Regions from separate parts of the Gordonia oleivorans genome, predicted to be linked through region 2. Evidence: predicted binding sites of a transcription regulator. Region 2 holds the regulator's gene; the other holds the start of a gene.
What was found. The regulator LexA, encoded in region 2, represses DNA repair genes until DNA is damaged. The targets are predictions, from matches to a motif close to CGAACANNTGTTCG.

Region 1 (15,961 bases), on a different contig from region 2:
CCGATCCGCAGCGTTGGACAAGGCATCCGAGGCCGACCGGGCGGTGCTGGTGGATCTGGGATTGCAGAGCATCGTCGACCTGCGGTCGCCCGTCGAGGCCGACGCCGCGCCGGACCCGGTCATCGGTGACGCGGCCGGGGTGCTGCTCGACGTGCTCGCCGACGCTGCGCACGACGGCGCTCCCGCCGATCTTGACGCCCTGGTCGATGATCCGGAGGCGGTGGCGACGGCCAATGCGCGATTGGCCGAGGGGAGTGGCGTCGAGCGCATGATCGGGGCGTACCGGCAGCTGGTGAATCTGCCCAGTGCGAAGCGCGCGTACCGCACCTTCTTCACCGGTCTCCTGGCCGGGCCGACCACGCTGTTCCACTGCGCCCACGGCAAGGACCGCACCGGCTGGGCCGCAGCGGCTTTCCTCAGCCTGATGGGTGTCGATCGTGACGAGGTCTACCGGGACTACCTCGCGACCAATGACCTGTTCCTGCCGACGATGGCAGGCATCTTCGAGAGATTCGAATCCGCCGGCGGCGACGCCGACCTGCTCCGCCCGCTGCTTGGGGTGTCACCGACATACCTCGGCGTCGCCTTTGACGAGGTGGCCATCCAGTACGGCGGCATCGACGACTACTTCACCGAAGCACTCGGCATAGACGCCGACACACAGGACCGACTCCGCGACGTATTCCTGGTCGGATGAGCCGAGGAATTGCTGACCAGGACTCCGCGTTGACAAGCATCGTGAGTGACCCCATCTCCGTCGACATCTGGTCCGACATCGCCTGCCCGTGGTGCTACATCGGGAAGCGCAAATTCGAAGCGGGACTGGCCGATTCCGGCCTCTCTGATCGAGTCGTGGTGACCTACCACAGCTTTGAGCTGGCCCCGGACACGCCGGTCGACTTCGACGGCACCGAGATCGAGTTCCTGGCCGAGTACAAGGGAATGCCCCGCGCACAGGTCGAGCAGATGCTCGCCCAGGTCACCGCGATCGCCGCCGAGTCGGGACTCGACTACGACTTCGACGCCCTCCAGCACACCAAGACGCTCAAGGCGCACGAACTGCTGCATCACGCGAAGGCGCAGGGCCGACAACTCGACATGGTCGAGCGCCTGTTCCGCGCCTACTTCACCGAGGGACGCCACATCGGACGCATCGGCGACCTCGCGGACCTCGCCGCCGACATCGGCCTCGACCGGGAGCAGGTCACGGCCTCGCTTGAATCCGGTGAATACGCCGACGCGGTGAGCGCCGACATCGCCCAGGCCCGCGCCTACGGCATCAGCGGCGTCCCGTTCTTCGTCATCAACGGGCGATACGGCGTCTCCGGTGCCCAGTCACCGGAGACCTTCGCCGACGTGCTCCGCAAGGCGGCTCAGGAGAACGTCGATGCCTGACGAGACACCGGACCGGACCGAGACGACCAACGACGAAACACTGCCGCCGACACCGGCATTCGAGATGCTGGGCCAGTCGGGGGCCGTGTGCGTCGACGGGGTGTGTGCGATCCCCGGCGTTGATGACGCCGACTCGTGACGGAGCCGGTACCCACGCCGGCCCCGGAATCTGCGAGACGATGGTCAGCGCCGCGTCATCCAGAAGTCCAACTCGAGGTCGTCATCGCTGTCGACCGTGCGATAGCGGGAGAAGTCGGTGACGCCTTCGGCGGCAAGGACATCGTCGTCGATGTAGCACTGGCCGGTCGCCGTGTCCGGCGACTTCGACAGGATCGCGTACGCGGCGTCGGACATGATCTCGGTGCTCCGGCTGCGCTCGATCAGCTTCTCGCTGAGGATGTTTCGCACCGCGGCGGTACTGATCGTGGTCCGCGGCCACAGGGTGTTCGACGCGACACCGTCGGCGGCCAACTCGCGGGCCAGACCGAGCGCGACAAGGGTCATCGAGAACTTGGACACCGTGTAGGCCGTCCCGATCGAGTCGAACCACTGCGGGTCGAGCGTGATCGGTGGCGACAGCGTCAGCACATGTGCGTGATCGGACTTGCGCAGATACGGAATCGCGTTCTTGGCCAACACGAATGATCCGCGCGCATTGATGTCCTGCATCAGGTCGTAGCGTTTCATGTCGATCTGCTCGGTGGCGGTCAGATCGAGCGCGCTCGCATTGTTGACGACGATGTCGACGCCGCCGAAACGGTCAACGGTCTGCGCCACGGCATCGGCCACCTGCTGATCGTCCCGAACGTCGCCGACGATGGGCAGCGCCGCTCCGCCGGCCTCCTCGATCGCCTGCGCGGCGGTGTAGATGGTCCCGGGCAGCTTTGGATGGGGCTCCGCGGTCTTGGCGAGCAACGTGACGTTGGCCCCCGCCCGCGCCAATCGCACGGCGATCGCCTCGCCGATGCCACGGCTTCCGCCGGAGATGATCGCGGTGCGGCCGTGCAGGGTGGACGGTGTGCTCACTATGAGGTCCTCTCGTCGGTCGAGGCCGATCGCCGCGAAAGCGAACGATCGATCGGTCACCTCAGGGTGGCCAACCAGGCAGTCGTTGTCAATAGCCGGTGCATACGGCGACAGTGGGTCCGGACTGCCCGGAAAGACGTGGCAGAGCGTTCGGAATATCCGAACACTTCGTCCTACGGACGACGCACGTCCATCAGGTTGAGGGCGTAGCCCGCGTAGGTGGTTGCCAACTCCTCGGGAGTCGATAAGCCCTCCGGGTCGAACCAGTCGGCCACCGCGATGCACAATCCCACCACCGCGCGTGCGGCCTCACGCGGGCGAGCGACCAGGAATAGTCCCTGTGCGGCACCGTTTTCCACCTCCACGTCGAACATTCGCTGCAGCGAGGTGCGCCGATCGGCGATGCGCCGGCGGTCGGGTTCGACGAGACTGCGCATCTCGGTGGACGCGAGGAAGGACAGTCGGCGCCGGTGGCTGTGATAGAGCACCAGGCTCTCGGTCATCAGGCGCAGGGCTCGGACCGGATCGTCTCCCGCCTCGTCGCGAGCGCCGCCGACGCGATCGAGAAGGTCGGTCATCGCCAGGTCGAACAGGGCCACGAGCATGGCTTGTTTGCTCGCGTGGTGATGGTAGAGCGACGCGATCGACAACCCGGCGCTCTCGGCGATGTCACGGATGGAGCATCCGTGATAGCCGCGCTCGACGATGCACCGCAACGCCGCGGCGAGAACCGGGTCCGTGACGTCGGGCCCTTCGTAGAAGCGCCAGCGGGGCAGTGGACCGGAACGATCGAGAGTGGTTGTGGTCATTTCACTTTCGACGGTGTGCGACTGCATGCCGAGAAGTTCGCCGGGTGCCACGCCGAGTGCGTCGGCGATGGCTGCGAGACGGTCGACGCTGATGCCGGTGCCACCGGTCTCGGTGGCGCTGAGGGTCGCCGCACTGACGCCGAGCCGGCGGGCGAACTCGCGTAGCGACACTCCGCGGGCGACTCGTGCCGCACGGATGCGGCAGCCGATCTGGGCGGAGGTGGACTCGTCGGACCCGGGCATGGTGTTCAGGATATCCGAACACTATGCGGCTGTCGGGCCGACCGAGTCCGGCGGGTCGGCGCGGATGGGTGCCGGGCGGCGACAACTCCGTGTCAACAGCCGGAGCGGATCTGTGACATCGCGCGAGCGGATCCCACTCCAACCCACTGACCCGAACACCGCGCTGCGATGATTGGATCGTGACGACAACACCCGGTGCCCCCAGTCCGATTTCGACCCTGCCCAACCTCCGTGACCTCGGCGGCTATCCCGCCGGCGCCGGCAGCGTCCGGACCGGAATGCTGTACCGGTCGACCGATTTCTCCTCGATGGCGTCGGCCGACCTCGCCGAGTTCGAGAAGCTCGGCGTGCGCACCATCTACGATCTGCGGTCGAGCGTGGAGCGGACGGCGTTGCCGGACCCGGATCTCCCCGACGTCACCGACGTCCACCTCGACGTGCTTGCCGACGCCGGCATGGCCATCCCGGCCAACATCGGAAAGTTCCTCTCCGACCCCAAGACCGTGGCGATGGCAACCGCGGAACTCAAGGGCGGCAAGGCCCAGGAACTCATCTCCGGAACCTACTCCGAACTGGTGAATCTTCCGAGCGCACTGACCGGCTACCGGACGTTCTATCGCGGGCTGCTCGGTGAGCATCCCGAGCCGTCACTGTTCCACTGCACCACCGGCAAGGATCGCACCGGCTGGGCTGCGGCGTCGTTTCTGACCCTGATGGGTGTGTCCAAAGGGGATGTCTACCACGACTAGATGCTGACCAACGACCGCCTTGTTCCCGCCCTCAAGCCGTTGTTCGACCAATTCGCGGCCGAGGGCGGCGATCCCGACATCCTCCTGCCGATCCTGGGCGTCGACGCCGTCTATCTCGACACTGCCTTCGCGACCGTGACGAAGGAGTACGGCGACATCGAAGGCTACTTCGCGCAGGGTCTGGGTATCGACGAGTCGCAGCAGAATTCACTACGGGAGCGCTACTCGGTCTGACACCGCCCCGGGCATGTGGTGGTCAGCCTCCATCCCCACAGGTTTGTCGATCCGCAGATTCCGGGGCCGGTTCCCGGCGTGAACGGTTTTGTCGGTGCCCGTCTCTACAATGATGGTCAGATCGAAGAGAGCTTCGACGGTCATCTTGTTCGAGGGGGCGAGGGTGAGCACCATTCCATGGAGCGCGCGGATTCGTGGGGATGTGCGCGATGCGTTGCTGAAGCAGGGGCCGTCGCCGTGGCCGGGGTTGCCGCTGGAGTTTCTGTTCGGGGTGGATCCGGATCGGTTGGATCAGCATTCGATCAACGAAGTACTGGTGGCGATGACCGAGTTGGATCGGTGTCGTTCGTATATGGCGTGGCTGGATTCGTATTTCACCGCGTATGTGGTGAGGTGTCTGACCGATCGCCCGTTGGATGAGTCGGCGGAGTACGCGCAGATCGCGGCCGAACACATCTCCCGGACCCGGAATCTGGCGATGGTGACGACACGGCGGATGCTGGATGAGGCGATCGTGATGGCCACCCGGCTGCCGAAGACCGGGCGGGCATTGCGGGAGGGGCGGATCAGTCACAGTCAGTTCCGGACGCTGATCGATCGCACCAACCTGCTCGATCCGGGACCGGAGATGCATCCGAACACCGCGCTGGTGGATGCGGCGATCGCGGAGCGGTTGTTCGAGCGGACTGGGCAGTGGCCGGCGACGAGTTTGCGGGACATGGTCGACAAGATTGTCTTCCAGCATGCTCCGGATGCGGTGCGGGAACCGCGGAAGCGGAACCTGGACAAGCGGGCTGTGTTCGTCCACTTTGAGGGCGATGGGACCGGGGAGATCACCGGCACCATGTCCGCCGAACACATCACGATCGCGGAGAAGACGATCGCGGCCCTGGCCGACTGCGCCTGCCGGAAGGATCCGCGGACGCGGCGGCAACGTCAGGCCGATGCCATGTACTCGTTGTTGTCGGGGACGCAGTTCACCTGTGACTGCGGCAACGAGGACTGCCCGGCCGACATTCCGGAACCCGGCTGTATTCCGGATGTGCAGATCGTGTTGCACGTCATCGCCGATGAGACCACCGCCGCGGCAATCGAGGAACGCCAACGACAACAAGAACAGCAGGAACAAGATCAGCAGGAACAGCGGAGTTCTGCCGCCGACCGCGAATCCGGGGGTGGTGCAACCGAATCGGTGGTGCAGTCCCGGCGTTCGGAACCGAAGGCCGAACCGGCTCTCGAGCCCAAGTCGACTGCGGATGCCGACACCGATGCGGATGCCGACACCGATGCGGGTGTGGCGCAGATGTCCTTGCTCGAGGAGGGCAGCTCTGACGAGGAGAGTGGAACTGCCGAAACGGAACTCGCCGCGGAACCCGCACGCGGACCCGACACTGAGCGGGAGCCGACCGCGGATACCCGCGCGGGTATGGCGCGGATGTCGATGCCCAAGGAGAGCGCTGCTGCCGATGACCCGCGTCCTGATGCGGCGACCGACACCGACCAATCCGACACCGCGTCAACCGGCAGCGAATCATCCTCTGCCGACACCGAATCGGCCGCCGAGACGCCGATCGACGGCAACCTCGGCTACCTCGTCGGGCAGGGTGCGGTCATCCCCGAGCAGGTCCTCGATCTGATCAGCCGTTTCCCGACCACGATCCGACGGCTGGTGCCCAAGGGCGTCAATCCCGAGGACGTCGAACTCCCGTCGGCGTTGCCGTCGGATCCGTACCGGCTGTCAACGGCATTGGACACATTCATCCGGATTCGCCACGGCGAGTGCGTGATCCCCGCCTGCCGGGGAAACGCGTTCGACGGGGATTGTGATCACGTGCACGAATACGACCACGAGCATCCCGAACTCGGTGGGCTGACCACCCCCGACGGACTCAACGCGAAGTGCCGGGGACATCACCTGCAGAAGACGCACTCCCGCTGGCTCGATGACCAGTACCGGGATGAGAACGGTCGGCTGGTCACGATTTTCACCACCCCGGAAGGCTTGAACATTCCGGGGCCGGCGGAAACCCTCGAAGACTTCTTCGGCGGGTTACGTCGTTACCGGTTCGCCGACCCACCGGCCGCACCACCGACATCACGGGAACCGGGAGTGATTCCCACCAGTACCCGGGATCGGCTCGCCGCCAAGTACGAACGGCGTCGCCGCGAACGCGAACGCAACCGCGCCCGCATCACCGACGGCGTGGACCCGCTGAACCCGCCACGCCCACGACGACGCAAGAAGCGATACCCCGTCGTTCCCGATGACGGCGCACCACCACCCTTCTGAGTGGACGCGAGTGGGTACTCTCTACCGTCATGGCGACGTTGGCGGTGGGTGACGAATGCGCGGGCTATCGCATCCTCCGCCAGATCGGCGTCGGCGGTATGGGGGAGGTCTACCTCGCCCAGCATCCCCGTCTGCCGCGGCAGGATGCGGTGAAAGTCCTCGCGCAGGCGCTGCAGCACGACGTCACCTTCCGCGAACGGTTCAACCGCGAGGCCGACATCGCCGCCGGCCTGTTGCACCCGAGCATCGTTCCCTTGTATGACCGAGGCGAATCCGAGGGGCGGCTCTGGATCTCGATGGCCTACATCGACGGCTCCGACGTCGCATCGATGCTCCGCGAGAACCCGGCGCACCGGCTGCCGCCGACCCTGGTCGGTGAGATCGTGACCGCGATCGCCGATGCACTCGATCACGCGCACGAAACGGGTTTGCTCCACCGCGACGTGAAACCGGCCAACATCCTGGTGACGCGTGACCGCCGACGACGAATCTATCTGGCGGACTTCGGGATCGCCAAGCCACAGGACTCGCAGATGTCGCTCACCGCAACGGGTCTGCTGGTCGGCAGTCTGGCGTACTGTGCGCCGGAACAGGTGCTGGCCACCGAGGAGATCACCGCGGCCGCCGATCAGTACCAGCTGGCCTGTGCAGCATTCGAAATGCTCACCGGCACAACACCTTTTCCCGCTTCGAATCTCGCATCCGCGGTCCATCACCACGTGAGCACGCCACAGCCGCTCGCGTCGCAGCGGTGCCCGGAGGTCCCGCGAGCGGTGGACGGCACCTTCGCGCGGGCCATGGCCAAGCGGCCGGAACAACGGTTCGCCTGCTGTGCCGATTTCGCCGACGCGCTCACCGCCGCATTGAGTGATGCCGATGCCTTTGTGCCCCTGAAGAATTCATACAATGCTCCGACTCAGGTGGCGACACCACTCCCGCTCCCGATCTCGACCGCACCCACCCCGCACAACCCCACCCCACAGAACGCCCTCCCGCACAACCTCTTCCAGCAGCACGCCACCCCGGGTGAGCCCGGGTCGCCGATCCGCTGGGCGGGCCGACCACTGACCCCCGAGCAACGCCGTGGCCTGGCCTGCGGTGCCTACTTCGCACTGACCTCGGGCGCCGACGCCGTCGACGCCCTGGAGATCCACGAGACGCCGCGCGCGATCCGCCGCGCGCTGCGAAAGTCCTGGGCGGTCACCGATTCGCAGACCGCCTTCGACATGGTCGAGTCGATCGCCGAGGGCCTCATCACTCCCGACTACGATTCCGTCCTCGGTTTCATCGCGCCGAACGGACTGCCACGCAACCATATTCGCGTCGATCCGGCGCAGCTGTCGGCGTTCGCCGCCCATCACCCCCACATCCCGGCCCACCGCATCACCACCTGTGTGCAGGTGGCCACCGGTTCCCGTGCGCTACCGCTCGCCGTGCCGATCACCACGGCAGCATGGGAGATCGGTCAGTGCGTCGAACTCGCGCGCATGTGTCTGCACGTCGGCTTCGGCGACGAGGACTGGGTTCACCAGTTGGTCCTGTCGCTGGGGGAGCGCGCCGCCGCGGCCTACCCGGACTGGAACGACTTCGCGGTCGCCTTCGAGTGGGGTCGGGCGCTGGCGTCCGCCGAGAGTGGAACCCGCCCAATCGAACTCGCCGACGAATCGTGCGCTCGCACCCGCCCGGTGCTCGGTCGGTTGCTCACCGATCCGGGGAGTCCGTGGCTGCGGACCCCGCTGCGCGGCTGATACCGCGACAGCAGCCCGGATCAGCGGAACACCGGATCAGCGGAACACCATGCACGTCGTCGAACCGTGTGCGACGAGCTTGCCGTCGGCGGTGAACACCTTGCCCTCGGCGGTGGCGGTCCGCCCGCCGACGTGGATGACGGTGCCGATTCCGGTGAGGTCGTCGGCGTCGAGGGGGACCGATCGGATGTAGTTCACCTTCAGTTCGAGGGTGGTGTAGCCGACGCCGGCGGGCAGGGTGGTGTGGATGGCGCAGCCCATGACGGAGTCGAGGAGGGTGGCGCAGATGCCGCCGTGGACAGTGCCGAGCGGATTGGAGAAGTCGGGCTTGGGGGTCACCACGAACTCGACGTCGCCTTCGTCGATGCGGACCGGTCGCATGCCGAGCAGCCGGCCGATGCTCGGTCGTTCGTCGGAGCCGAACTGCCAGGCGCGCAGCAACTCCAGTCCGGACAGTTGCGCGGGATCGCTGTCGGGAGTGTTCGTCGTCGTCATGATTATGTATGGTTGCATAAAGCAGCGTGATTATGAAGGTGTGCATAGGAGCTGATGCTCGATGGACGACCAGTCCACCGAAATCCTCACGACCGCGACCCGGGAGCGTGGACCGCGGGAGCGGATGGTGGTGCACGCCGCCGACCTGATCGGTCGCGACGGTGTGGCGGCCACCTCGATCGGCGACGTCATCACGGCGAGTTCGGCTCCGCGTGGTTCCATCTATCACCACTTTCCCGGCGGAAAGACGCAGCTGATGACCGAGGCCGTCCGCTACGCGGGCGAGTTCGTGGCCACCCGCATCGGATCGCAGCATCCGGGTTCCCCGGCCGAGGCCGTCATCGGGGTCGGCGACGTGTGGCGTCGGATGCTGGTCAACACCGACTACCAATTCGGATGTCCGGTGCTCGCCGGCGGCCTCGCCCGCCGCTCCGAGCCGGCCGTCGCCGACGAGGCCGAGGAGATCTTCGGCAACTGGATCCGGCTCATCGCCACCCGGCTGGTCGCCGAGGGCGTCGATCCCGACCGCGCCGACTCGCTGGCGATTCTCGTCGTCTCCGCGATCGAAGGGGCCGTCGGACTGTGTCAGACCCAGCGCAGCGTCGAACCGCTCGACCGGGTGATCGGGGAGCTGGCCCGACTGTGTGACGGAGCCGCCCGGCCGTAGCGGGCCCGCCCCCGGATACACCCGGACAAACCCCTCGAACTCCGGTGTTCGGATGCGGCGTAGTAGGTTCTTCGCCAACGACTGTCGCGCCGATCACATCGGAGGAGGTGGTGTCCTCGTGACGCCCGTCTATCAGGACGCCCTCGGTTCCGACTTCGACCGACTGCACCCCAACGTGGCGTGGCGTTACAGCATCGACTCGACCTCGAATGTCGCCCAGATGGGCACCGGCATCCTCGAGTCGGTGTACATCACCTCCGCGCTGCCGCCGCCGTTCTTCTGGTACTACGGCAAACGCAACGCACTGCCGTCCAAGTCGAGCCGGATGGTCCCCTTCACCCAGGGCCACTACTGCTACCGCGACGAACTCGGCCGCGAATGTCTGGCGGTCCTGCGCTCCTTCGACTACACGTCGGGATCACGCAAACTCAACTCCCTGCTCGTGTCGGGGGCATCGGGCCTCGTCGACTACTTCGGCGACGGTCCCGAACTGCTCTATCCGATCGAACCGTCGGTGACCGCCGCGGGTGAACTGCTGCTGGAGAGCGGCCCCCTGCGGTGGCTGGGTCGCGGGCCCAAGGTCGGCATGCGGGGTCTGTTCCGTTCCCAGATGAAGTACATCGAGGGGTGGGACGAGCAACACCAACGGTTCCGGTGCGACGCGACCGTCCGCAACCCGGTCATCGGCGAGATCCTGCATTTCCGTGGGTGGTTCACCGTCACCGACGTCGCCTGCGGATTGCGCGACATCCCCGACGAGGCGTGGCCGCTGAAACTCGTCGATCGCGAGGCCTGAAGGGTAGGTTCTGTCACATGGCTGTCACTGCGAAAACCGAGTTCGATGTTGCTGCGCCCCCGTCGGTCGTGATGGAGGTGCTGCTGGACGTGGAATCCCTGCCCGACTGGTCCGCACCGCACAAGGCGGCCTCGATCGTCACCTCCCACGACGACGGCGCACCCGAGCAGGTCACGATGACGGTGTCGGCGGCGGGCATCAACGACGATCAGACCGTCACCTACACCTGGACCGACAACACCTGCGCGTGGACTCTGGTCGAATCGAAGATGCTCGCCGAGCAGCAGGGCATCTACACCGTGACGGCCAAGGGCGACGGTGCCCACGTCGAGTTCGAGTTGGAGATCGACCTCAAGGTCAAACTTCCCGGGCTGATCGTCAAGCGCGGGCAGAAGACCGCGGTCGAGACGGCGAAGAAGGGTCTGACCGCCGAGTCGGAGCGTCGCGCCAAGGCCTGAGTTTCCTCCATTTGCCAACGGGGCCAGGTGATTTCGTATCTCCTGGCCCCGTTGGCGTACCTGCCGGGAGACGGCTGTGCCGGGTGTGGGCAAACGTTGTCGTTCCGTGACCACGGCGCCGATCGGCGGGCCGAAAAGCGGGAGTAGGCTGAGCGAGGTCTGGCCATCTGGTCCAACACATCCGATACGGCGAGGAGGCCGATTCACTGTGCGATTCCACGGATTGACAGCGCGTGCACTGGTGGTGGCTGCGGGGAGTGCAGGCGTGATCTGGGGAATGCATCTCGGTGGCGGTGACGCCTCCGCAGTGACCTGCCAGGCCTCGAATGGCCATGAGGTGCAACGCATTCAGGGAACCAGCGGATGTGGCGCGCGGTCCGGTGCGGGCAGCACCGCGAGCGCGCAGGAGACCGGCGGCGGCACCGCGGTGGCGGTCGCAGACCGCGGCGGACGCGCCACCGCGATCAACCAGCAGCCCGGATCGTCGGCGCTGGCCGGGGCGACCACCGGCGGGACGTCGTACTCCATCACCACCGGCCCCAAGGCGCTGTCGGTCGCCCAGGCACGTGCAGGTGGGTACTCGGTGGCCGTCGGCGGTGTCGGCGGGCAGGCCTACGCCGGTGCCCCGGGCGTGCAGTGCAGCGGCGGATTCGCCGCGGCGGCCGACTCCACCACCGGCCGGGTGTGCCTCAAATACGGGTCGATCAACCTGCGCAATTGACGCGGCAGAAACTGCTCAATCGACACGGCAGAAACCTGCCCAATTGGCGCCGAAGAACTGCAGTTCACCCCTTCGATACACGGCGTTCGTGCGTGCGGCATATCGTTGAGTGGTGACCGAGTTAACCGATCTCGAAACCCTGGGACCCGACTTCAGCAAGCTGAACGGACGCGAGGCCCTTCAACAGCTCGTCGATCTGCACGACACGACCAACTTCGAGGTCAACGACGACGATGACGATGACCCGGTGCTCCTGACGCTGCCCGAACGCAACGTCGTCGACACCTGGCGTGAGGACTACCCGTACGAGGAGCGGATGAGCCGCCGCGAGTACGAGGTGACCAAGCGGCGTCTGCAGATCGAGCTCCTGAAGCTGCAGAAGTGGTCCAAGCAGACCGGACAACGCCACCTGCTGGTGTTCGAGGGACGCGACGCCGCGGGCAAGGGCGGCACCATCAAGCGGTTCAACGAACACCTCAATCCGCGCGGCGCCCGCGTCGTCGCGCTGGAGAAGCCGTCGGAGCGGGAGTCCACCGAGTGGTACTTCCAGCGGTACGTGCAGCATCTGCCGGCCGCCGGCGAGATGGTGTTCTTCGACCGGTCCTGGTACAACCGCGCCGGCGTCGAACGCGTCATGGGTTTCTGCACACCCGAGCAGTACGACCAGTTCATGGATCAGGTCCCGGCCTTCGAGAAGATGCTCGTCGACGACGGCATCAACCTGGTGAAGTTCTGGTTCTCGGTCAGCCCGCTCGAGCAGCGCACCCGGTTCGCCATCCGCCAGATCGACCCGGTCCGGCAGTGGAAACTGTCGCCGATGGATCTCGCGTCGCTGGACAAGTGGGACTCCTACGGCGCGGCCAAGGAGGCGATGTTCGAGAAGACGAGCACCGACATCGCCCCGTGGACCGTGGTCAAGAGCAACGACAAGAAGCGTGCCCGCATCAACGCGATGCGCCACGTCCTGAGCCTGTTCGAGTACAAGGGCAAGAACCACGAACTCGTCGGCACCCCGGACCCGCGGATCGTCGGGCGGGCACGTGACCTCGTCGATGAGTGACGCGGCGTGCGCCCGTCGGTGACGGTCCGCGCCGACCGGTAGCCTCGTCCCGGTGCGAACGTTTCTCAGTGCCCTGCTGACGTTGATCGCGATGGCCGCGATCGTCGTCGCGTTGCCCTCGATGTGGGTGTCGCAGCGGATCGTCGATGACGACGGCTTCGTCTCCGTCGTGGCGCCGCTGGCCCACGACGCCGAGGTCCAGGACTACATCGCCGACGAGATCACCGCGCAGGTGTCCTCGCGGGTGAGCTTCCCCGGGGCGTCGGCGGTGATCGCGCCGGTCGCGGAGAACTACACCAAGAGCCCGCAGTTCCCGGCGGACTTCACCGACCTGGTCCGCCAGGAACATGCCTGGCTCTTCGACCCGGCGCCGAGCGGCTCGGCCGACCAGACGATGCAACTGGACATCACCGCGATGGTCAACCGGGCACTCGAGGGCGCCAACCTGCCGTTCACGGTGAGTGTCGACGGTCCGATCCAGGTGGAGATGACCGAGCGCGGCCTCGAGGCCGGGCGTTATCACCTCATCGGCACCCAGATCACCACCATCGGATACGTCTCCGTGGCGGTCGCGGTGGTCGCCGGACTGCTCGCGCTGATCATCGCGCGACGTCGGGGTACCGTGCTGATCTGGCTGGGCATCGGTGCGTTGCCGGCCGCGCTGGCGTGTTGGCTGGTGGCGCTCAACGCCACCACCATCGTCGACCGGCAGGTCTCCTCGTCCGGGTCGGACAACACCGTCGTACGCCTGACCACCGACGCCCTCGCCGACGACCTCACCCAGTGGTCGGTGATCGCGGCGATCGCCGGGGCGGTGGTGATGGTCCTCGGCCTCATCGCCCGTGTCGCGTTCCGCGGACCCGCCCGCATGTAGATCCGCGGGGTGAGACGTGAGCGCATGGACGAGGCGAGTCGCGGGCGCGGCGTGGCGGCAGGTCCGCGGCGCCCCGCTGACGTTCGGCTGGCTGATCATCCTGTTCGTCACCACGTCCATCCAGCATTCGCTGACCCCCAGAGAACTCCACGACGCTCTCGGTGACCGCTCGACCAACATCGCGAACCTCACGAGCGATCCGCTGGAGGCCTTCCACGTCCTCGTCGCCAGCCTGTTCTGGATCGACGGGGAGTGGTGGTTCCCGTACCTGATCCTGTTCCTGGTGTTTCATCGGCCCGCCGAGCAATGGCTGGGGTCGGTGCGGTGGTTCGTCGTCGGGTTCAGCGCGCACGTCATCGCGACCTTCCTCAGCGAAGGCGCACTGGACCGGGCCATCGACGACGGACTGCGCAGCCCGTCGATGGTCAACGTGCTCGACGTCGGGGTCAGCTACTTCCTGGCCGGGATCGTGGGCGTGCTGGCCTATCGGATCGTGCGGCCGTGGCGGTGGGTGTACCTCGCCGGCGTGGCGCTCGTCTACGGGCTGCCGCTGGCCGAGCAGATCACCTTCACCGGGTTCGGACACGCCGCGTCGGTCCTCATCGGTCTCGCCTGGTACCCGATCACCCGGGGACGCCCTGGCGCGCAATGGGATCCGGTCGCGAGCCTGCGGCGGCTCAGACGCGGGCCAACAGCCACGGCAGGTCCGCTGCGTAGATATCGCGCGGACCGCCCAGGCACGCGGCGACTCGATCACTGACCTCGACGCCCGCGGCCCGATAGGTGTCCACGGCACGCCGCAGATCGTCCACCGGGGTGACCGCGATCGGTGACACGTTGGAGTCGCAGCGCGTCATCCGCAGTGCCGCCGTCGGTGTCGGTGAGGTCGGCGTCGCCAGCGCCGCGGCGGCGAAGGCGGGCTGGAAGTCCGGGTCGTCGTACGGTGAATGGCCCGGCAGGAACAGCGCACTCAGCGGCACCCCGCCGAGGGTCATGTAGGTCGGTGTCGCACACCCGGAGCGGAAGACCTCGGCGATGCCGCGACCCACCGGGGTGAGCTTCTCGTCGATGCGCATCTCGGGATGCCCGACCTCGAGGCCCAGCAGGTCGGCGAAGGCGAAACCGGATCCGACCCCACCGTCGTTGGCGCGGATGAAGTTTCGATGATCGGGCACCATCTGCCCGATGACGATCGCCGGGATGTGCAGTTCCGGCGCGTAGGTCGCGGCCTGTTCGGCGGACACCGCGGCGGCCTGGCTGCCACCGCCCGACGGCCCGAAGATGCCGATGGTGCTCGACGCGGTCAGTCCCGACCCGGGGATCTGCAGGGCGGCCCGCAGGCCGTCGAGCATCGAGTGCCCGTCGAACCGGGGCAGCAACGTCGGGGCCGGTGCGACGCCGTCGCTGGCGAGGTCGGCGACGAACACCGCGTGCCCGGCGCGCAGCGAGGCGACCGTCGAGTTGACCGGTGCGATGCCGACGGCACGGTCGAGGACGGAATCACGGGTGAGTGTGGTGGTCGGCCGGCAGTAGGCGCCCATGCTCTCGTCGGAGATCCCGATGCCGATCAGGGAGCGGTGCCCGTCGGGTGTGCTCGCGGTCATGGTGTCCGGCGGGATGAAGAACGAGCCACTCGCGGTGGTGCGGCCCCCGCGCGGGCCGGTGGTGACATACAGCAGCCGATAACTGCGGGTACCCGGAACCTTCTCGGCGATGCCGGCCCCGGACGTCGGTTCGATCCGCACGATCGAGCCGAGGCGGGCGTCGGGTGCCGGTGGCGACGTGGCGTAGAACGGATCGGGCGCCGCATGCGCCGGACCCGGGATCAGCGCTGCCCCGACGGCCACCGTGATGAGCGCGAAAGCGCAAGCGAGACAACGACGAACAGAGAAACGAACAGACGAACCAACAGCAGACACAGTGCACAATCCCCCGATTGAGTGCGATGACAACCGCTCACGCTACGTGATCGGTGGTCATCGACGCACCCCGGTGTGAGCGGTGGCACAACTGCCGGGGTGCGTCGGGGGAGGGCTACTTGCGGCCGGCCTTCCAGTTCAGGCCCCATCCGTAGGCCTGATCGACCTTGGACTGCGACCCGCGGATGTAGCGGACCTCACGGTTGATGACGAGCTCGCCGCCGCGGTTCTCCAGCATCGCGATGGCGCACGAGATCGCGCTCTGATCGGCCTCGTCGAGATGCACCTCGATCTGCGGGCCGTTGGCCGGGAACAGGGTGACCACGCCGTTGGCGGCGGCCCAGTTGGGTGCGCCCTCGTAGATGTAGGCGAAGATCAGGATGCGGCGGATCTGATTCGACGCCGACAGGTCGATGTACATGTTCTCGCCGCCGGTGTTCGCCCCGGAGCGGTCGTCGCCGTCGAGCCAGATGATCG
Region 2 (15,961 bases):
CCTCGACGCGCTCGACGGCGACGGTGACCTCGACCGCGCCGAGGAACTGACCGTCATCGGGACACGCCGCTATGTGCGTCGCCAGCGCTCCTGGTTCCGTCGTGATCACCGCATCGTGTGGCTCGATGCGGCCGCCGACGACCTCACCGCTCGGGCTCTGGCTACCCTGGACCGGTGACGATCAGCACCGCCCCGAGTGGGGACGACCTCGCCTTTGTGAAGGGGCACGGCACCCAGAACGACTTCGTCATCCTGACCGACCCGGCCGCCGAACTCGACCTCGACGACGATCTCGTCGCTGCGCTGTGCGATCGGCAACGCGGCGTGGGTGCCGACGGGTTGCTGCGCGTGGCCCGTGCCGGTGCGCTGGTGGCCGCCGGGGTCCTTCCGGAGGTGCCCGCCGGGGTCACCCCGGATGACTGGTTCATGGATTACCGCAACGCCGACGGCTCGATCGCCGAGATGTGCGGCAACGGGGTGCGGGTGTTCGCGCATCACGTCCGCGCCACCGGACTCGCCGACCGTGACGAGTTCACGGTCGGGTCGCGGGCCGGTGCCCGACCGGTGATCGTGCACTCCTTCGATCACGTGAATGCCGACGTGAGTGTGCAGATGGGGCCCGCACGACTCGGGGTGGAGACCACCGCACGGATCGGTGACGACCTGTACGTCGGCACGGCGGTCGACGTCGGCAATCCGCACCTGGCGTGCGTGGTGCCCGGACTCGACGTCGCCGGACTCGCGGCGGTCGACTTCGCCCGGGGCGTCACCTTCGACGCCGAGGTGTTCCCCGACGGCACGAATGTCGAGCTCCTGACCGTGCCCGAACCGACCGGGGCAGGTCTGCATGCCCATATGCGTGTCTTTGAACGTGGGGTGGGCGAAACACGCAGCTGCGGGACCGGGCTGGTGGCCGCCGCCGCGTCCGGTCTGGCGCACCTGCACCAGCAGACGGGTGAGATGACCATCGATGTGCCCGGCGGGCGGGTTCAGGTGCGCATCCTCGACGACGACGCATGGTTGCGGGGGCCGTCGCGGCTCGTCGCCGACGGCCGTCTCCGCGCCGGCTGGGCCCACTGAGGGTGCACATCGTCGGGGTGGGCGGCGAAATAATCGCGTGCACCGCGACGTTTCTCCGTGCAACCATGGAAGGCGTATGAGCGAATCAACCCACATTTTCCCACCCGTCCCGGCCGATGACGTGAATCCGGAGCGTGACGTCCGCGAGAGCGACGTTCGCGACAGTGATCATCGCGAGACCGCCGCGTCCGATCCGACCCTGGGTGAACTGCAACTCTCCGATCGTGCCTCGCTGCAACGCGTGGCCGGACTGTCCACCGAACTCGCCGACGTCACCGAGGTCGAGTACCGGCAGCTGCGCCTCGAACGCGTGGTGCTCGTCGGAGTGTGGACCCACGGCACCGCGGCGCAGGCACGGGCGGCGATGACCGAGCTGGCGGGGCTCGCCGAGACCGCCGGCTCGCAGGTCCTCGACGCCGTCATCCAACGCCGCAACGCCCCCGACCCCGGGACCTACATCGGCTCCGGCAAGGCCGACGAGCTGCGCGAGGTGGTGCTGGCCACCGGCGCCGACACGGTGATCTGCGACGGCGAACTGACCCCCGGTCAGCTGACCGCACTCGAGAAGGTCGTCAAGGTCAAGGTGATCGACCGGACCGCGCTGATCCTCGACATCTTCGCCCAGCACGCGACGTCGCGTGAGGGCAAGGCACAGGTGTCGCTGGCCCAGATGGAGTACATGCTCCCGCGCCTGCGTGGTTGGGGTGAGTCGATGTCCCGGCAGGCCGGTGGCCGCGCCGGCAGCAACGGCGGCGTGGGCCTGCGTGGTCCCGGTGAGACGAAGATCGAGACCGATCGGCGTCGCATCCGGGAACGAATGGCCAAGCTGCGCCGCGAGATTCGCGACATGAAGAAGGCCCGGCTGACCAAACGGGCGGCGCGGCAACGCAGTTCCGTCCCCAAGCTGACGGTCGCCGGTTACACCAATGCCGGTAAGTCCAGTCTCGTCAACGCGATGACGGGTTCGGGTGTGCTGGTGCAGGACGCACTGTTCGCGACCCTCGATCCCACCACGCGTCGCGCCACGCTCGACGACGGACGCGAGGTGGTGTTCACCGACACCGTCGGTTTCGTCCGCCATCTGCCGACGCAACTGGTGGAGGCCTTCCGCTCGACCCTCGAGGAGGTCGTCGACGCGGACCTGGTGCTGCACGTGGTCGACGGTGCCGACGAGTTCCCCGCCGAACAGATCGCCGCGGTCCGTCAGGTGATCAACGAGGTGGTGGCCGACGAGGACGTCGCCGCACCGCCGGAGTTGTTGGTGATCAACAAGATCGACTCGATCGACGCGACGCGGATGGCCGAACTCCGGGCCATGGCACCGGATGCGGTGTTCGTCTCGGCGCGCACCGGCGAGGGATTGCCGGAATTGTTCGACCGGGTCCGGGAGTTCGTCGGACGCACCGACGTCGAGCTGACCCTCGCCGTCCCGTTCACCCGTGGTGAGGTGCTCTCCCGCATCCACCGCGAGGGTGAGGTGCTCTCCACCGAACACGACGAGCACGGATCGATTGTGCGAGTACGGGTTCCGCCGGCCATGGCCGGTGAGCTCGCCGACCTGGTGTTGGCGACGGCGCACTGAGCCGCCGATCCGGCTCCACCGGGCACGACCAGACGAGACGGCCGGTCACCCGCACGGGTGACCGGCCGTCTCGTTGTCCGAGATCGTCGGGGATGGCGCCTACTCGGCGTCGAGATCCTTGGCGACGAGTTGGGCGATGTGCTCGAGTGCGCCCGCGTCGTCGGAGGACACGATGACATTCGTGCCCTTCTCGGCGCCGAGGGTCATGATCATCAGGGCCGAACCGGCGTCGACCGGTTCGCCGCCCTCGACGGCGAGGGTGATCGGGACGCCGGCATCGGCGGCGGCCTCGGCGATGATGGTCGCGGGTCGGGCGTGCAGTCCGACGGCGGAGCCGACGGTGACAGTGGTGCTGGGCATGGTGACTACTCCTTTGGAGGGTGACGGCTTCAACGGCAGGTGATGGTGAGGTGATTGTGCCCCGTGATCACCGTGGCGGGCGGGATTTCGCCGACGCCCGCCGCGGTGATCCGCCTCGTCAGGCGGCGACGGCCTCGCGCTCCACGGCGGCGACCTCGTCGTGGCCGTGGCCGCGTCCCCACTGCTTGGCGGCGATGACGCAGACCGCCGAGAGGACGGTGCCCGCGGCCAAGGCGACCAGGAAGAGCAGCCAGTGGTTCATCGTGAAGAACACGAAGATGCCGCCGTGCGGGGCGCGCTGGGTGACGCCGAAGGCCATGATCAGCGCGCCGGACAGCGCACCGCCGGCCATCATCGAGGGGATGACGCGGAACGGATCGGTGGCCGCGAACGGGATGGCGCCCTCGGAGATGAACGATGCACCGAGCAGCCAGGCGGCCTTGCCGTTCTCGCGTTCGGGTTCTGTGAACAGGCCCGGGCGCAGGACGGTGGCCAGTGCCAGGGCGAGCGGCGGGACCATTCCGGCGCACATGACCGCGGCCATGATCTCCAACTGTGCGGTTCCGGCGATGGCCAGACCGGCGGTGGCGAAGAGGTACGCCGCCTTGTTGACCGGGCCGCCGAGGTCGAAGCACATCATCAGGCCCAGGACGATGCCGAGTGCGATCTTCGAACCGCCGGACATGCTGTTGAGGCCGTTGGTCATCTCGGTGGTCACCCAGGCGAGGGGCTTGCCGAGCAACATGTAGAGCACGACGCCGATGAACAAGCTGCCCAGCAGCGGGATGATCACGACCGGCATCAGACCACGTGCCCACTGCGGCAACGGGAGTCGGGAGATCCACAGGCAGACGACGCCGGCGATCAGACCGCCGACCAGGCCGCCGATGAAGCTCGCACCGACCGCCACGGACACCAGTCCGGCCACGAATCCGGGTGCGATGCCGGGTCGGTCGGCGATGGCGAACGATATGTAACCGGCCAGGACGGGCACCAGCATGCTCATGGCGAGTCCGCCGATCGCGAACAACACCGCGCCGATGTACTGTCCGAGTCCGCCGGCGGGCAGATCCCACAGGCTGTTGTGCAACGCGATGAACTGTCCGTCGTTGAGGGCGCCGGTCTCGTCGAGGGTCTTGTTGGCGATCTGGTATCCGCCGAGGAACGGCAGGAACGCCAGGGCGATGAGCAGGCCGCCGGCGGCGACGAACGGGATCATGTAGCTGACGCCGGTCATCAGCGCCTGCTGGGTGCGCTTGCCCAGGCCGAGGGTCTCTCCGCCGGCGGCGTCGGCCGGGGCGTCGTTGCCGTCACCGTCGCGGACCACCGCGGCCTTGGGATTGCGGGCGGCGGCCATGGCCTCGGCGATCATCGTGTCGGGCTCGTTGATGGCGCGTTTGACGCCCGAGGCGATCACCGGCTTGCCGTGGAATCGGCTCTTGCCCTTGACTCCCACGTCGGTGGCGAAGATGACCGCGTCGGCGCCGGCGATGACGTCCGGGGTGAACGGTGTCGTTCCCGACGAACCCTGCGGTTCGACGTGGAAGTCGACCCCGGCGCGTTCGGCGGCGTACTTGAGGGCATCGGCGGCCATGTAGGTGTGCGCGATCCCGGTGGGGCAGGCGGTGATCGCCACGATCGAGAGCTTCTTCTCGGCGGTGGCGGGGGCGGCGACGGCCGCGGTGGTCGCTGCGGCGGCGGCGGGTGCGGCGGCCTTGGTGGTCGAGACGGTGGTCTTCTCGGTGGCGGCGGCCGTGTCGGGCTTCTTCGCCGGCGGATTGATCGCCTCGTCGACCAGGGTGACGACCTCGTCGTCGGTCTTCGCCGCCCGCAGGGAGGCCACGAAGTCGGGGCGGACCAGCGCGCGGGCGAGCGAGCTGAGCAGTTTCATGTGTTCGGCGGCGCCGCCTTCGGGCGCGGCGATGAGGAACACCAGGTCGGCGGGGCCGTCCGGCGCGCCGAAATCGACCTTCTTGGACAGCCGTGCCATGCCGAGGCTGGCCTCGGTGACCGAGGCCGCCCGGGCGTGGGGGATGGCGATGCCGCCCGGTAGGCCGGTGGCCGACTTGGCCTCGCGGGCCAGGGCGCCTCGTGCGAGGTCGGCGGCGTCGCTGGTGCGTCCGGCGGCGGCGAGGTTCTCGGCGAGGTGGTTGATCACCGCCGACGGGTCGTCGCCCGCGTCGATGTCGAGGTTCACCGTCGCTGCGGTGATGATCTGCTCGGACATGAATCTTCCTTTACTGCTAGGTGTTTCGGGAGTGTCGGATGTGGGTGGGGGAGATCGGGGAGGTCGGGGAGGTCGGGGTCATGTGGCGGGGGCGGCTCCGGCGAGGTCGGTGATCGCGACATGATCGGGGTCGAGGTGATCGGGTCGGGGTGGTTGGGTGCCGGCCAGTGCGGCGGCGGCGGCCCCGTAGGCGACGGCGCTGCGGAGACGCTCCGGTTCGCCGGCGCCGCGCGCCTCGGCGATGAGGTAGCCGGCCAGCGAGGAATCGCCGGCACCGACGGTGCTGCGCGGGACGATCGGGGGAGGCGTGGCGAACCAGCTGCCCGAGGTGGTGGTCAGCACGGCGCCCGCGGCGCCCAGGGTCGTCAGCACCGCGCCGCCGGTGTGCCCGGCGAGTTCGGCCGAGGCCGCGATGATCGGATCCAGGTCGCCGGCGGCGGCGGCCCGGCGCAGCACCGTCGGGTCGGCGCCGCAGACCTCGGCGAGTTCGGTCTCGTTGGGCTTGATCAGGTCGACGCGGCCGGTGACCGCGGCGCGCAGGGGTTCCCCGGAGGTGTCGATGGCGACCCGGCAACCACGCGCGATGAGCTGATCGGCCAGCTCCCGATACCAGGAGTCCTCGACTCCGGGGGGAAGCGATCCGCACAACGCCACCCAGCCGGCGCCGGCGGCGTGCGCCAGCACCAGATCGGTCAGGGCGGCGCGGCGGCGATCGTCGAGCGGTTGGCCGGAGGCGTTGATCTTGGTGGTGGTGCCGTCGGCCTCGGCGATGGTGATGTTGGAGCGGACCTCGCCGTCGACGGCGACGGTCTCGTGGCGCAGACCGACGGCGTCGAGTGCGCTCAGCAGTGGGTCGCCGGCGCGGGCGGGCAGGACGGCGATGGTGTCGATGCCCGCCTCGGCGACGACGCGGGAGACGTTGACGCCCTTGCCGCCCGGTTCGGCGCGCACGGCCACCGCGCGTTGCACCTCACCGCGCTCGAGCGGCGCGGCGATCTCCAACGTGCGATCCAGGCTTGGATTGGCTGTGACGGTGAGGATCATGCGATCACGACCTCGATGCCGCGGGCCGAGAGGGCGGCGGCGTAGGAGGGATCGACACCGGCGTCGGTGATGAGGACGTCGACATCGTCGAGCGAGGCGAAGGACGAGAAGTCCTCGCGGTTCATCTTGGAGGAGTCCGCCAGGACGACGACGCGCTGGGCCGAGGCCACCAGTGCCGCCTTGACGGCCGCCTCCTCGGGGTCGGGGGTCGACAAGCCCATGTCCTCGCTGATGCCGTTGGTCCCGATGAACGCCACGGAGGTGCGGAAGGTGGCAAGGCGGGCCACGGTCTCGGCGCCCACCGCGGCCTGGGTGAGGCCGCGCACACGCCCGCCGACGAGATGCAGGGTGGCGTTCGGGTGACTCGCCAGCACCGTCGCGATCGGCAGGCTGCTGGTCACCATGTGCAGGCGGCGATCTGCCGGGATGGCGACGGCCGCCTGATAGGTGGTCGTCCCGGCGTCGAGGGACACCGACCCGCCGTCGGCCGGAAGGAAGGCGATCGCGGCCCGCCCGATGGCGGCCTTCTGGATGGTGTGGCTGGTCTCGCGCTCGGAGATGTCCTGCTCGTCGATGAGCTGCACCAGTTCGGGACGGACGGCGCCGCCATGGACACGCTGCAGGTGTCCGGAGCGCTCCAGGGTTGCCAGGTCGCGACGCACTGTCTCGCTGGTGACATCGAATCGCTCGGCGAGCGAGCTGACCGATGCGCGGCCATGCGAGCGAACCAGTTCGGCGATCGCCTGCTGTCTTTCTTCGGCGTACACGTTGCTCCGATCGGAGAGGACGGATGACGGGATGTCTGTGTCCATGTGGGTTTGGGCAAAACTTGATGTGGTTTTGGGTGGAACTCAATGTTGATATATCTGTGTTTACGCCTGTTTGTGTTGACAAGTCAAGGATTTCTTGTAACTTCGATCACAAGAGATGTTCGGCGGGCAGATTTTTCACAGATCGGGCCGCCGGGAGAGCGATCTCGCGACAGCACAGACCAGATCGGCCGACGACGGCCGAAACGAACCTCGAACGAAGGGCAGCGCAGTGAACGATCAGCAGGCTCAGGAACTGCGTGGGACCCCCGTGGTCGGCGGGAAGGCCTACGGGCCGGTGGTTCGCCCCGGCGAGCGCGTCGCCCCGGTGCATGACACCGCGACGATCCCGGAGGACGCGCGGGAGGCGGAGCAGTCCCGCTTCGTCGACGCGGCCGGGCTGGTGGCCGCCCGGCTGCGCGAACGTGCCTCACATGCCTCCGGTGCGGCCGCCGAGGTTCTCATCGCCACCGCCGGCCTCGCCGAGGACCGCGGCTGGATCGGTGCGGCGGGCAAGCTGATCTCCTCCGGGTCGTCGGCCGCATCGGCCGCGACCGCGGCGACCGACCAGTTCGCCGCGCTCTTCACCAAACTCGGCGGTCTGATGGCCGAACGCGTCACCGATCTCAACGATGTCCGCGATCGGGTCGTGGCCGAGTTGCTCGGACAACCCGAACCGGGTGTGCCGGTGCCCACCGAGCCGTCGGTGCTCTGCGCCGACGATCTGGCGCCGGCCGACACCGCCGGCCTCGATCCCAAACTGGTCACCGCGCTGGTGACCCGACTCGGCGGGCCGACCAGTCACACCGCGATCATCGCCCGGCAGCTGGGCATCCCGTGCATCGTCGCGGTCGCCGACCTCGACGAGGTACCCGCCGGAACCCTGGTGCTCGTCGACGGCACCGCCGGAACCGTTGTGCTGGAACCGGATCCGGAGCAGGCGCAGGCGGCCGTCGACGAGAGCCGGCGCGAGGCGGAACTCGTCGCGGGCTGGTCGGGGCCGGGGCACACCGCCGACGGTCACGAGGCGGCCATCCTGGCCAACGTCGCCGACGGTGTCTCCGCGCGCGCCGCCACCGCCTATCCGGTCGAGGGAGTGGGCCTGTTCCGGACCGAACTGGCCTTCCTCGACAGCGCCGAGGCACCCACGGTGGCCGAGCAGACCGAGCTCTACCGCGAGGTGCTCGAGGCGTTCGGGGGCAAGAAGGTCGTCGTGCGGACGCTCGACGCGGGTTCGGACAAGCCGTTGAAATTCGTCGACCACGGCACCGAGGCCAACCCCGCTCTGGGGGTCCGGGGTAATCGGATCACCGCTCGGCATCCGGAGATCCGCGCCGGGCAACTCGACGCCATCGCGGCGGCCGCCCGGGAGACCGGCAGCACTCCATGGGTGATGGCACCGATGATCGCCTCGGCCGACGAGGCCGCGGAGTTCGCGGCACAGGTCCGCGGGCGTGGTCTGGTCGCCGGGGTGATGGTCGAGATCCCGTCCGCCGCGATCCTCGCGTCGTCGATCCTCGCCGAGGTCGACTTCGTGTCGATCGGAACCAACGATCTGACGCAGTACACGATGGCCGCCGACCGCATGTCGGCCGATCTGGCCGAACTCACCGATCCGTGGCAGCCCGCGGTGCTCGCGCTCATCTCGATGGTGGCCGAGGCCGGGAAACGTACGGGTAAACCGGTCGGCGTCTGCGGTGAGGCCGCCGCCGACCCGCTGCTGGCCTGCGTACTCGTCGGACTCGGCGTCACCTCGCTGTCGAGTGCTCCGGCGGCGTCGGCGGCGGTCGGTGCCAAACTCGGCGGCGTCACACTCGATGCGTGCCGTGCCGCGGCGAGTGCTGCCCTCGCGACCGCCTCCCCGGCGGCCGCACGTGAGGCCGCCACCGCGGCGCTCGCCGGCTGAATTTCGGCGAGCGCCGCACCGGGCGGGCCCGGAGCCGGATCAGATCCGGCGCATCACCGTGACGACCTTGCCCAGGATGGCGGCGTCGTCGCCGGGGATGGGTTCGAAATGCTCGTTGTGCGGCATCAGCCACACGTGACCGTCCTTGCGCTTGAAGGTCTTCACGGTCGCCTCGCCGTCGATCATCGCGGCGACGATGTCACCGTTGTCGGCCACGTTCTGCTGCCGGACGACGACCCAGTCGCCGTCACAGATCGCGGCGTCGATCATCGACTCGCCGACCACCTTCAGCAGGAACAGTGAACCCTCGCCGACGAGTTCACGCGGCAGCGGGAAGACGTCCTCGACGGCCTCCTCGGCGAGGATCGGTCCACCGGCCGCGATGCGCCCGAGAACCGGGACGAAGGTCGGGGCGGGCAGATTCGACGCGACCGCGGTGTCGTCCGGTGGGGTGTGCTCGCCGTCCTGCACGTTGACCGCGCGTGGGCGGTTGTGGTCGCGCTTGAGCAGTCCCTTGCGTTCCAGTGTCCGCAGCTGATGGGCGACCGACGACGTCGAGGCCAGCCCGACGGCGTCGCCGATCTCGCGGATGCTCGGCGGATAGCCGCGCTCGCGCACCGACTTGCGGATCACATCGAGCACGCCCCGCTGACGCGGCGTGAGCGAGGCCTCCGCGGCCGCCGCGTCGAACGGGACCTCCGGCTCGTCGGCGGCGGCCGATCCGCGGCCGCGCTTGGTCGACGACGTCGACGTCGTCGAACGTCGGTTCTTCTCACTCATCGGGTGTTCGATCCTTTCGGTCGGAAACTCTGTTGTGGTCGGACGGTGTTGTCGGTGGTCCGGTGCGGTCGGTTGTCCCGTGCAGTCGGTGGTCCGGTGCGGCCGGGGTTTGTCCGCGGGTCTGCGCTGCTGGTCAACGGCCAGGTTAGTCCAGGTCACCGACAACTTCAAACATTTGTTCGACGTGTTGCGAGAAATTGTCGGAGGTGCGTGATAGAACTTCGAACATCAGTTCCTCGAACGAGTGATCGAGATCGGAGACTCTCATGCAGAACACCTTGGTTCGCAGTGAAACCGCAGGTCAGGCGCGTCGGGCGACGGTTCGGCGCACCCCGTCCGGTGCCCGTTTCGGTGCCGCTCCCGATGCCCGGGGTGCGGCGCGAGACGATGTCACGCCCCGGCGCGGCGCGATCGTGCATGCCGGACGGCCGGTGCCGGCTCGCCGCGCCACCCCGGCGGCGCGGCACCGGCACCTCCACCGCCCGGCCGACAATCGTCCGGTCGACCGGCCCCGGGTCGCGATCCCCAGGCGCCCGGCCGGGACGCCGTGCGCCGCGCCCGCGTCGCAGTCCCGTCGGGCGGGCCGTCGCGGTGCCGCGGTGGCCCTGCTGACCGGGGTGGCGCTGGCGATGCTGGTGTGGCTGATCGGTGTCGCCGGCAGCGATTACCAGGAATCCACCGCCCCCACGCCGGTGGCCACGCAGGTGGTGCACGTCCGGGCGGGGGAGTCGCTGAACTCCGTCGCCGCGCGCGTCGCGCCCGAGATGCCGCGGCAGGCGGTCATCGACGAGATCGTCGAGCTCAACGACATGGGTGGCAGCGCCCTGCGTGTCGGTCAGGCGCTGCTGACGCCCGCATATCGCTGAGCGGTGAGGCGCTATTCTCGATGCATGCGCTGCCCGTTCTGCAGGAATGATGACACCAAGGTCATCGACTCCCGAGTCGCCGACGAGGGACAGGCGATCCGTCGTCGCCGTTCGTGCAGCGCCTGTGGCCGACGATTCTCCACCGTGGAGACCGCCGTGCTGGCGGTGGTTAAGCGCAACGGCGTCACCGAACCGTTCAGTCGGGAGAAGGTGATGCGCGGGGTGCGCCGCGCCTGCCAGGGACGGCACGTCCACGAGGACGATCTGGCCCAGTTGGCGCAGCAGGTCGAAGAGACGGTGCGCGCCTCGGGCGTCGCGGAGATCCCCAGCAACGAGGTCGGTCTCGCCATTCTCAAACCGTTGCGTGACCTCGACGAGGTCGCCTATCTCCGGTTCGCGTCGGTGTACCGGTCGTTCGATTCCCTCGAGGACTTCCAACGCGAGATCGACGATCTGCAGGGCAATCTCACGCGGCGCAACGGCACGGATGCGCCCGATGCCCTCTCAGCCGAGTCGATCCAGGGTTCGTAGCGCACGCTTCTCCGAGATCGGATATCGGGTGCCCAGCCGCTGGGCGAACAGACCCACCCGCAGTTCCTCGACCATCCAATGCGCCTGTTCGTTGACGAGATCGCGACGGGCCTCGGGTACCTCGGCGAGTCGCTGATTCCACCGCCCGGTGACCCGGTCGAGCGTGCCCATGGCCGCCCGGTCCCGGTCCGCCGATCCCGGAAGGTGTTCCAGCCGTTCGCGTGCGGCCGCCAGATATCTCGGGAGTTCGGCCAGGTGCTCACGCGGGGTGGCCAGCACGAAGCCGTCGAAGATCAGGTTGGCCAGTTGCTCGGCGACGTCGTCGGCGGCGACCTGACCGGAATGCTCATCGATCGCCTGACGCAGCGGCGCGACCATCCGGAGTGCGTTGACGGCCGAGGCGAGATACTCCGGTGCGGCCGAACGTACGCGCGGACCGAGTGCGGCGGCCAGCGCATCGAACTGCTGCGGTGACCGCACCCGGGCCGCCGCGTCGACGTCGACGAGGTCCCGGATGGCCCGCCTGGTGCAGTCGGCGAAGAACTCGCTGGAATCCCGGTAGGGGTTCTGGCTCAACGCGAGTCGCCCGGCGGGGTCGAGGCCCGACGATGCCTTCGACGAGAGCCCGGTGATGGTGTGGTCGAGCAGCGCGATGACACCGACGACCCGCATCCGGTTGGCCTCGTCCTCGGTGGCGGCGGTGGCCCGCGCGACGCCCACGGATCGGCCGGGATCCCCGACGGCACGCAACGTGGGATGGCGGGTGATGTGTTGGCCCGCGACGTCGGCGGTCTCGGTGGCCGCCAGGGTGCCGAGCCCGTCGGCGGTCCAGGTGGTGTACACCGCGGCCGGGGGTGTCGGTCGACGGTCCGCTCCGTCGGCGGTGAGATCTGTGAACGACTTGCTGCGCCTGCGGATCTCGCCCGAATCGTCGATGACGGCGAAGGTGATCCGCAGGTGGGCGGGCAGGCGGTCGACGGCGAAGTCCGCCGGTGTCACGGTGTGCCGGGTGATCGTCGACAACTCGCGGGCCAGCCCACGGACCAGTGGTTCGGAGCGCGGCGTCAGCCGGGACAGGGCCAGATCGGCGAAGCGCTGTGCCGGGGCCATTGTCTTGCGAAGCTGTTTGGGCAGGGTCTTGACGAGTTCGGTGGCCAGTTCCGATCGCATTCCCGGTACCAGCCAATCGAATCCGGCGTTGCGGACGTGGGGGAGCAGGGCCTGCGGAATGACGACGGTGACCCCGTCGTCGGGTGCGCCCGGCTCGAATCGGTAGCGCAGTTCCAGGCGGGTGTCGCCCTGCTGCCATGCCCCCGGATAGTCGGTGTCGGCGACGGCGACGTCGGCGGCCACATCGGCGGGGGTCAGATCCAGCAGGGTCGGGTCGGTGCGCCGCGCCGACTTCCACCACGTGTCGAAATGCCGCGCCGAGGTCACCTCGGCGGGGATGCGCTTGTCGTAGAACTCGTAGAGCTGCTCCTCGGAGATCACCACGTCGCGACGCCGGGCGCGGTGCTCGACGTCGGCGGCCTCGGTCAGCAACTGCCGATTCTGTTCGAAGAAACGATGATTCGTCCGCCAGTCGCCCTCGACGAGGGCATGGCGGATGAACAGGTCGCGCGACACCTCGGGGTCGATCGGGCCGTAGTTGACGCGTCGGCGCGCCACCAGCGTCACGCCGTAGAGGGTGACGCGCTCATAGGCCATCGCGGCGCCGCGCGTGGAGGACCAGTGCGGTTCGCTGTGGGTGCGTTTCACCAGATCGCCGGCGAGCTTCTCCGCCCACAACGGGTCGACCCCGGCCACCGTGTGCGCGAACAGCCGGGACGTCTCGATGATCTCGGCGGCCATCAGGAAGGCCGGCGGTTTCCTGGACACCGACGACCCGGGGAAGATCATCAGCGTGGTGTTGCGGGCACCGGTGTACTCGCGGCCCTCGGCGGCCCGGACCGCGATGTTGCCGAGCAGGCCGGCGAGGATGGCGCGATGGATCGCGTCGGCATTCGGTTCGGTCTCGGGGATCTGCCAGTCGAGGTCGATGACGATTCCGCGCAACTGGCGGTGCAGGTCCTGCCATTCGCGGATGCGCAGGTAGTGCAGGAACTCGCGTTCGCAGGTGCGTCGGAACTGATTGGCCGACAACTCCTTACGTTTCTCCTGCACATATCGCCACAGCTGCGTATAGCTCAGGAAGTCCGAACCGGGGACGGCGAAACGCCGATGACTGGTGTCGGCGGCCTCCCGGTGTTCGGCCGGGCGTTCCCGGACGTCGGGAATCGACAGGGCGGCCGCGATCACCAGCACGTGGTCGAGGCAGCCCTCGTCGCGGGCGGCCACCAGCATCCGGGCGATCCGCGGATCGACCGGGATGCGGGCCATCGTGGCGCCGACCTTCGTCAGGCGCACCTCGCCCTTGTCGCGGCCGCCGGCGTCCGGTCCGCTGCCGCGTCCGGAGCCCTTGCCCGGCACCGTGATCGCTCCCAGTTCCGACAGCACGCCGACGCCGTCGCGGACCGCCCGGGAATCCGGCGGCTGCACGAAGGGGAAGTCCTCGATGTCGCCGAGACGCAGGGACGTCATCTGCAGGATGACCGACGCGAGATTGGTGCGCAGGATCTCCGGGTCGGTGAAGGCGGGCCGCGCATCGAAGTCGGATTCGGAGTACAGCCGGATGCAGATACCCGGGGCCACACGTCCACATCGACCGGCGCGCTGGCGGGCACTGGCCTGCGACACCGGTTCCACCGGCAGCCGCAGGACCTTGGTGCGGGTGGAGTAGCGGGAGATCCGCGCGGTGCCCGAGTCGATCACGTACCGGATTCCGGGAACGGTCAGCGACGTCTCGGCGACGTTGGTGGACAACACGATTCGTCGTCCGTCCGACGGCGTGAACACGCGCTGCTGATCGGCGATGGACAGCCGGGCGAACAGCGGGACGACCTCGGCGCCCGCGGCGATGCGGCGCGACAACGACGCCGCCGCCTCCCGGATGTCGCGTTCGGTGGGCAGGAACACCAGGATGTCGCCGCGACCGGCGGTGCCCCACAGTTCGTCGATGGCGGCGTCGACGCCCTGGAACAGATCGAGGTCGGCGTGCTCGCCGCCACCGCGTTCGTCGCCGGCATCCGGGTCCTCACGCAGGGTCAGTGGCCGGTAACGCACCTCGACGGGATAGGTCCGACCCGACACCTCGATCACCGGCACCGGTGTGCCGGAGTCGGTGGTGAAATGCCGGGCGAATCGGCCCGGTTCGATGGTGGCCGAGGTGATGATCACCTTCAGATCGGGACGGCGCGGCAGCAGCCGTCGCAGGTACCCGAGGATGAAGTCGATGTTCAGCGACCGCTCGTGGGCCTCGTCGACGATGATCGTGTCGTAGTGGCGCAGCATCGGGTCGGTGGAGATCTCCCGGAGCAGGATGCCGTCGGTCATCACCTTGACGAGCGTGTCGGCGCCGGAGCGATCGGAGAAGCGCACCGAGTAGCCGATGGCCTCACCGATCCGTGTTCCGGTCTCCTCGGCGATCCGCCGGGCCACCGAACTCGCCGCGATGCGGCGGGGCTGGGTGTGGCCGATCGCGCCACGCACACCGCGGCCGAGTTCGAGGCAGATCTTCGGTAGCTGGGTGGTCTTGCCCGACCCGGTCTCACCGGCGATCACCACCACCTGATGCTCGGAGATTGCCGCAGCGATCTCGTCGCGGGCCGCCGAGACCGGCAGATCCTCGGGGAATTCCAGGACGGGGACGGCGGCGCGGCGGGCGGCGACCCGTCGTTCGGCACCGGCGAGGGATTTCTCCAGTCCGGCGAGTCGGTCCGCGGAGGGTTGCGGCCCGAGCTTGTCGAGGCGCCGCCGAAGCGCATGGGCATCGGCGATGCCGACGGCACGAATCCGCTCGAGGAGATCGCGGCGATCCGGTGGTGTCATGATCCCTCCAGGATATGGGCTGCCGCCGGGGTGCGATCCGGCCCCCGATCACCGGGTCGGCACACCCGCCCGGCATCATGGAGGTCATGGCTGGTTCGTTGTGGCATGGGTTCGCCGACATGGGTGCGGTGACCGCGAAGGGTCCGTTCGTCGTCGCCCGAGGTGAGGGCGCCCGCATCTGGGACGTCGACGGCAACGAGTACCTCGATGCCACCGCCGGGCTGTGGTTCACCAACGTCGGCCACGGACGCACCGAGATCGCCGACGCGGTGGCCGCACAGCTCGGGCGGCTCGCGCATTACTCCGGCTTCGGTGATCTGACCGCCGACGTCACCGATGCCCTCGCCGACCGGCTGGCGCAGATCGCGCCGGTGCCCGGTAGCAAGATCTTTTTCACCTCCGGTGGTAGTGACTCGGTGGACACCGCGGCCAAACTGGCACGCCGGTACTGGAACGAGGTCGGTAAGCCGGAGAAGACCCTGCTCGTCGGGCGCACCAAGGCCTACCACGGCATGCACGTCGCCGGAACGTCGTTGGCCGGCATCCCGGTCAATCACGACGGCTACGGTCAGCTCATGCCCGACGCCGAGTCGGTGGACTGGGATGACGCGAAAAGCCTTCTGGGACTGATCGAACGGGTCGGTGCCGACAAGGTGGCCGCCTTCTTCTGCGAACCGATCATCGGGGCCGGCGGCGTGTACCTGCCGCCGGCGGGATACCTCACCGAGGTCCGTCAGATCTGCCGGGACCACGACATCCTGTTCGTGGCCGACGAGGTGGTCACCGGCTTCGGCCGCATCGGCGGCGGCAGTTGGTTCGCCTCATCGCGTTTCGACCTTCAACCCGACA

Region 1: ABLE92_RS12890 (DUF222 domain-containing protein) is a predicted target of LexA. The motif match lies at 4,579-4,592, and genes of this name have one in related genera.

The regions. Positions count from the first base shown of each region.
Region 1 covers NZ_JBDZDI010000007.1:38,470-54,430, reverse strand. Annotated here, with positions in the region: gene ABLE92_RS12920 (tyrosine-protein phosphatase) at 1-697, shown strand, start outside; gene ABLE92_RS12915 (DsbA family oxidoreductase) at 739-1,395, shown strand; gene ABLE92_RS12910 (hypothetical protein) at 1,388-1,534, shown strand; gene ABLE92_RS12905 (SDR family oxidoreductase) at 1,579-2,421, opposite strand; gene ABLE92_RS12900 (TetR-type transcription factor C-terminal domain-containing protein) at 2,595-3,473, opposite strand; partial or broken gene ABLE92_RS12895 (tyrosine-protein phosphatase) at 3,653-4,456, shown strand; gene ABLE92_RS12890 (DUF222 domain-containing protein) at 4,620-6,746, shown strand; gene ABLE92_RS12885 (protein kinase domain-containing protein) at 6,776-8,494, shown strand; gene ABLE92_RS12880 (PaaI family thioesterase) at 8,531-9,007, opposite strand; gene ABLE92_RS12875 (TetR/AcrR family transcriptional regulator) at 9,051-9,656, shown strand; gene ABLE92_RS12870 (DUF4166 domain-containing protein) at 9,775-10,452, shown strand; gene ABLE92_RS12865 (SRPBCC family protein) at 10,470-10,910, shown strand; gene ABLE92_RS12860 (DUF6764 family protein) at 11,134-11,631, shown strand; gene ppk2 (polyphosphate kinase 2) at 11,744-12,691, shown strand; gene ABLE92_RS12850 (hypothetical protein) at 12,744-13,565, shown strand; gene ABLE92_RS12845 (rhomboid-like protein) at 13,582-14,325, shown strand; gene ABLE92_RS12840 (lipase family protein) at 14,243-15,412, opposite strand; gene ABLE92_RS12835 (TerD family protein) at 15,600-15,961, opposite strand, start outside.
Region 2 covers NZ_JBDZDI010000002.1:341,496-357,456, forward strand. Annotated here, with positions in the region: gene miaA (tRNA (adenosine(37)-N6)-dimethylallyltransferase MiaA) at 1-178, shown strand, start outside; gene dapF (diaminopimelate epimerase) at 175-1,080, shown strand; gene hflX (GTPase HflX) at 1,157-2,662, shown strand; gene ABLE92_RS05000 (HPr family phosphocarrier protein) at 2,762-3,022, opposite strand; gene ABLE92_RS05005 (PTS fructose transporter subunit IIABC) at 3,141-5,249, opposite strand; gene ABLE92_RS05010 (1-phosphofructokinase family hexose kinase) at 5,328-6,293, opposite strand; gene ABLE92_RS05015 (DeoR/GlpR family DNA-binding transcription regulator) at 6,290-7,060, opposite strand; gene ptsP (phosphoenolpyruvate--protein phosphotransferase) at 7,221-9,008, shown strand; gene lexA (transcriptional repressor LexA) at 9,048-9,788, opposite strand; gene ABLE92_RS05030 (LysM peptidoglycan-binding domain-containing protein) at 10,055-10,654, shown strand; gene nrdR (transcriptional regulator NrdR) at 10,679-11,185, shown strand; gene hrpA (ATP-dependent RNA helicase HrpA) at 11,159-15,112, opposite strand; gene ABLE92_RS05045 (aminotransferase family protein) at 15,199-15,961, shown strand, end outside.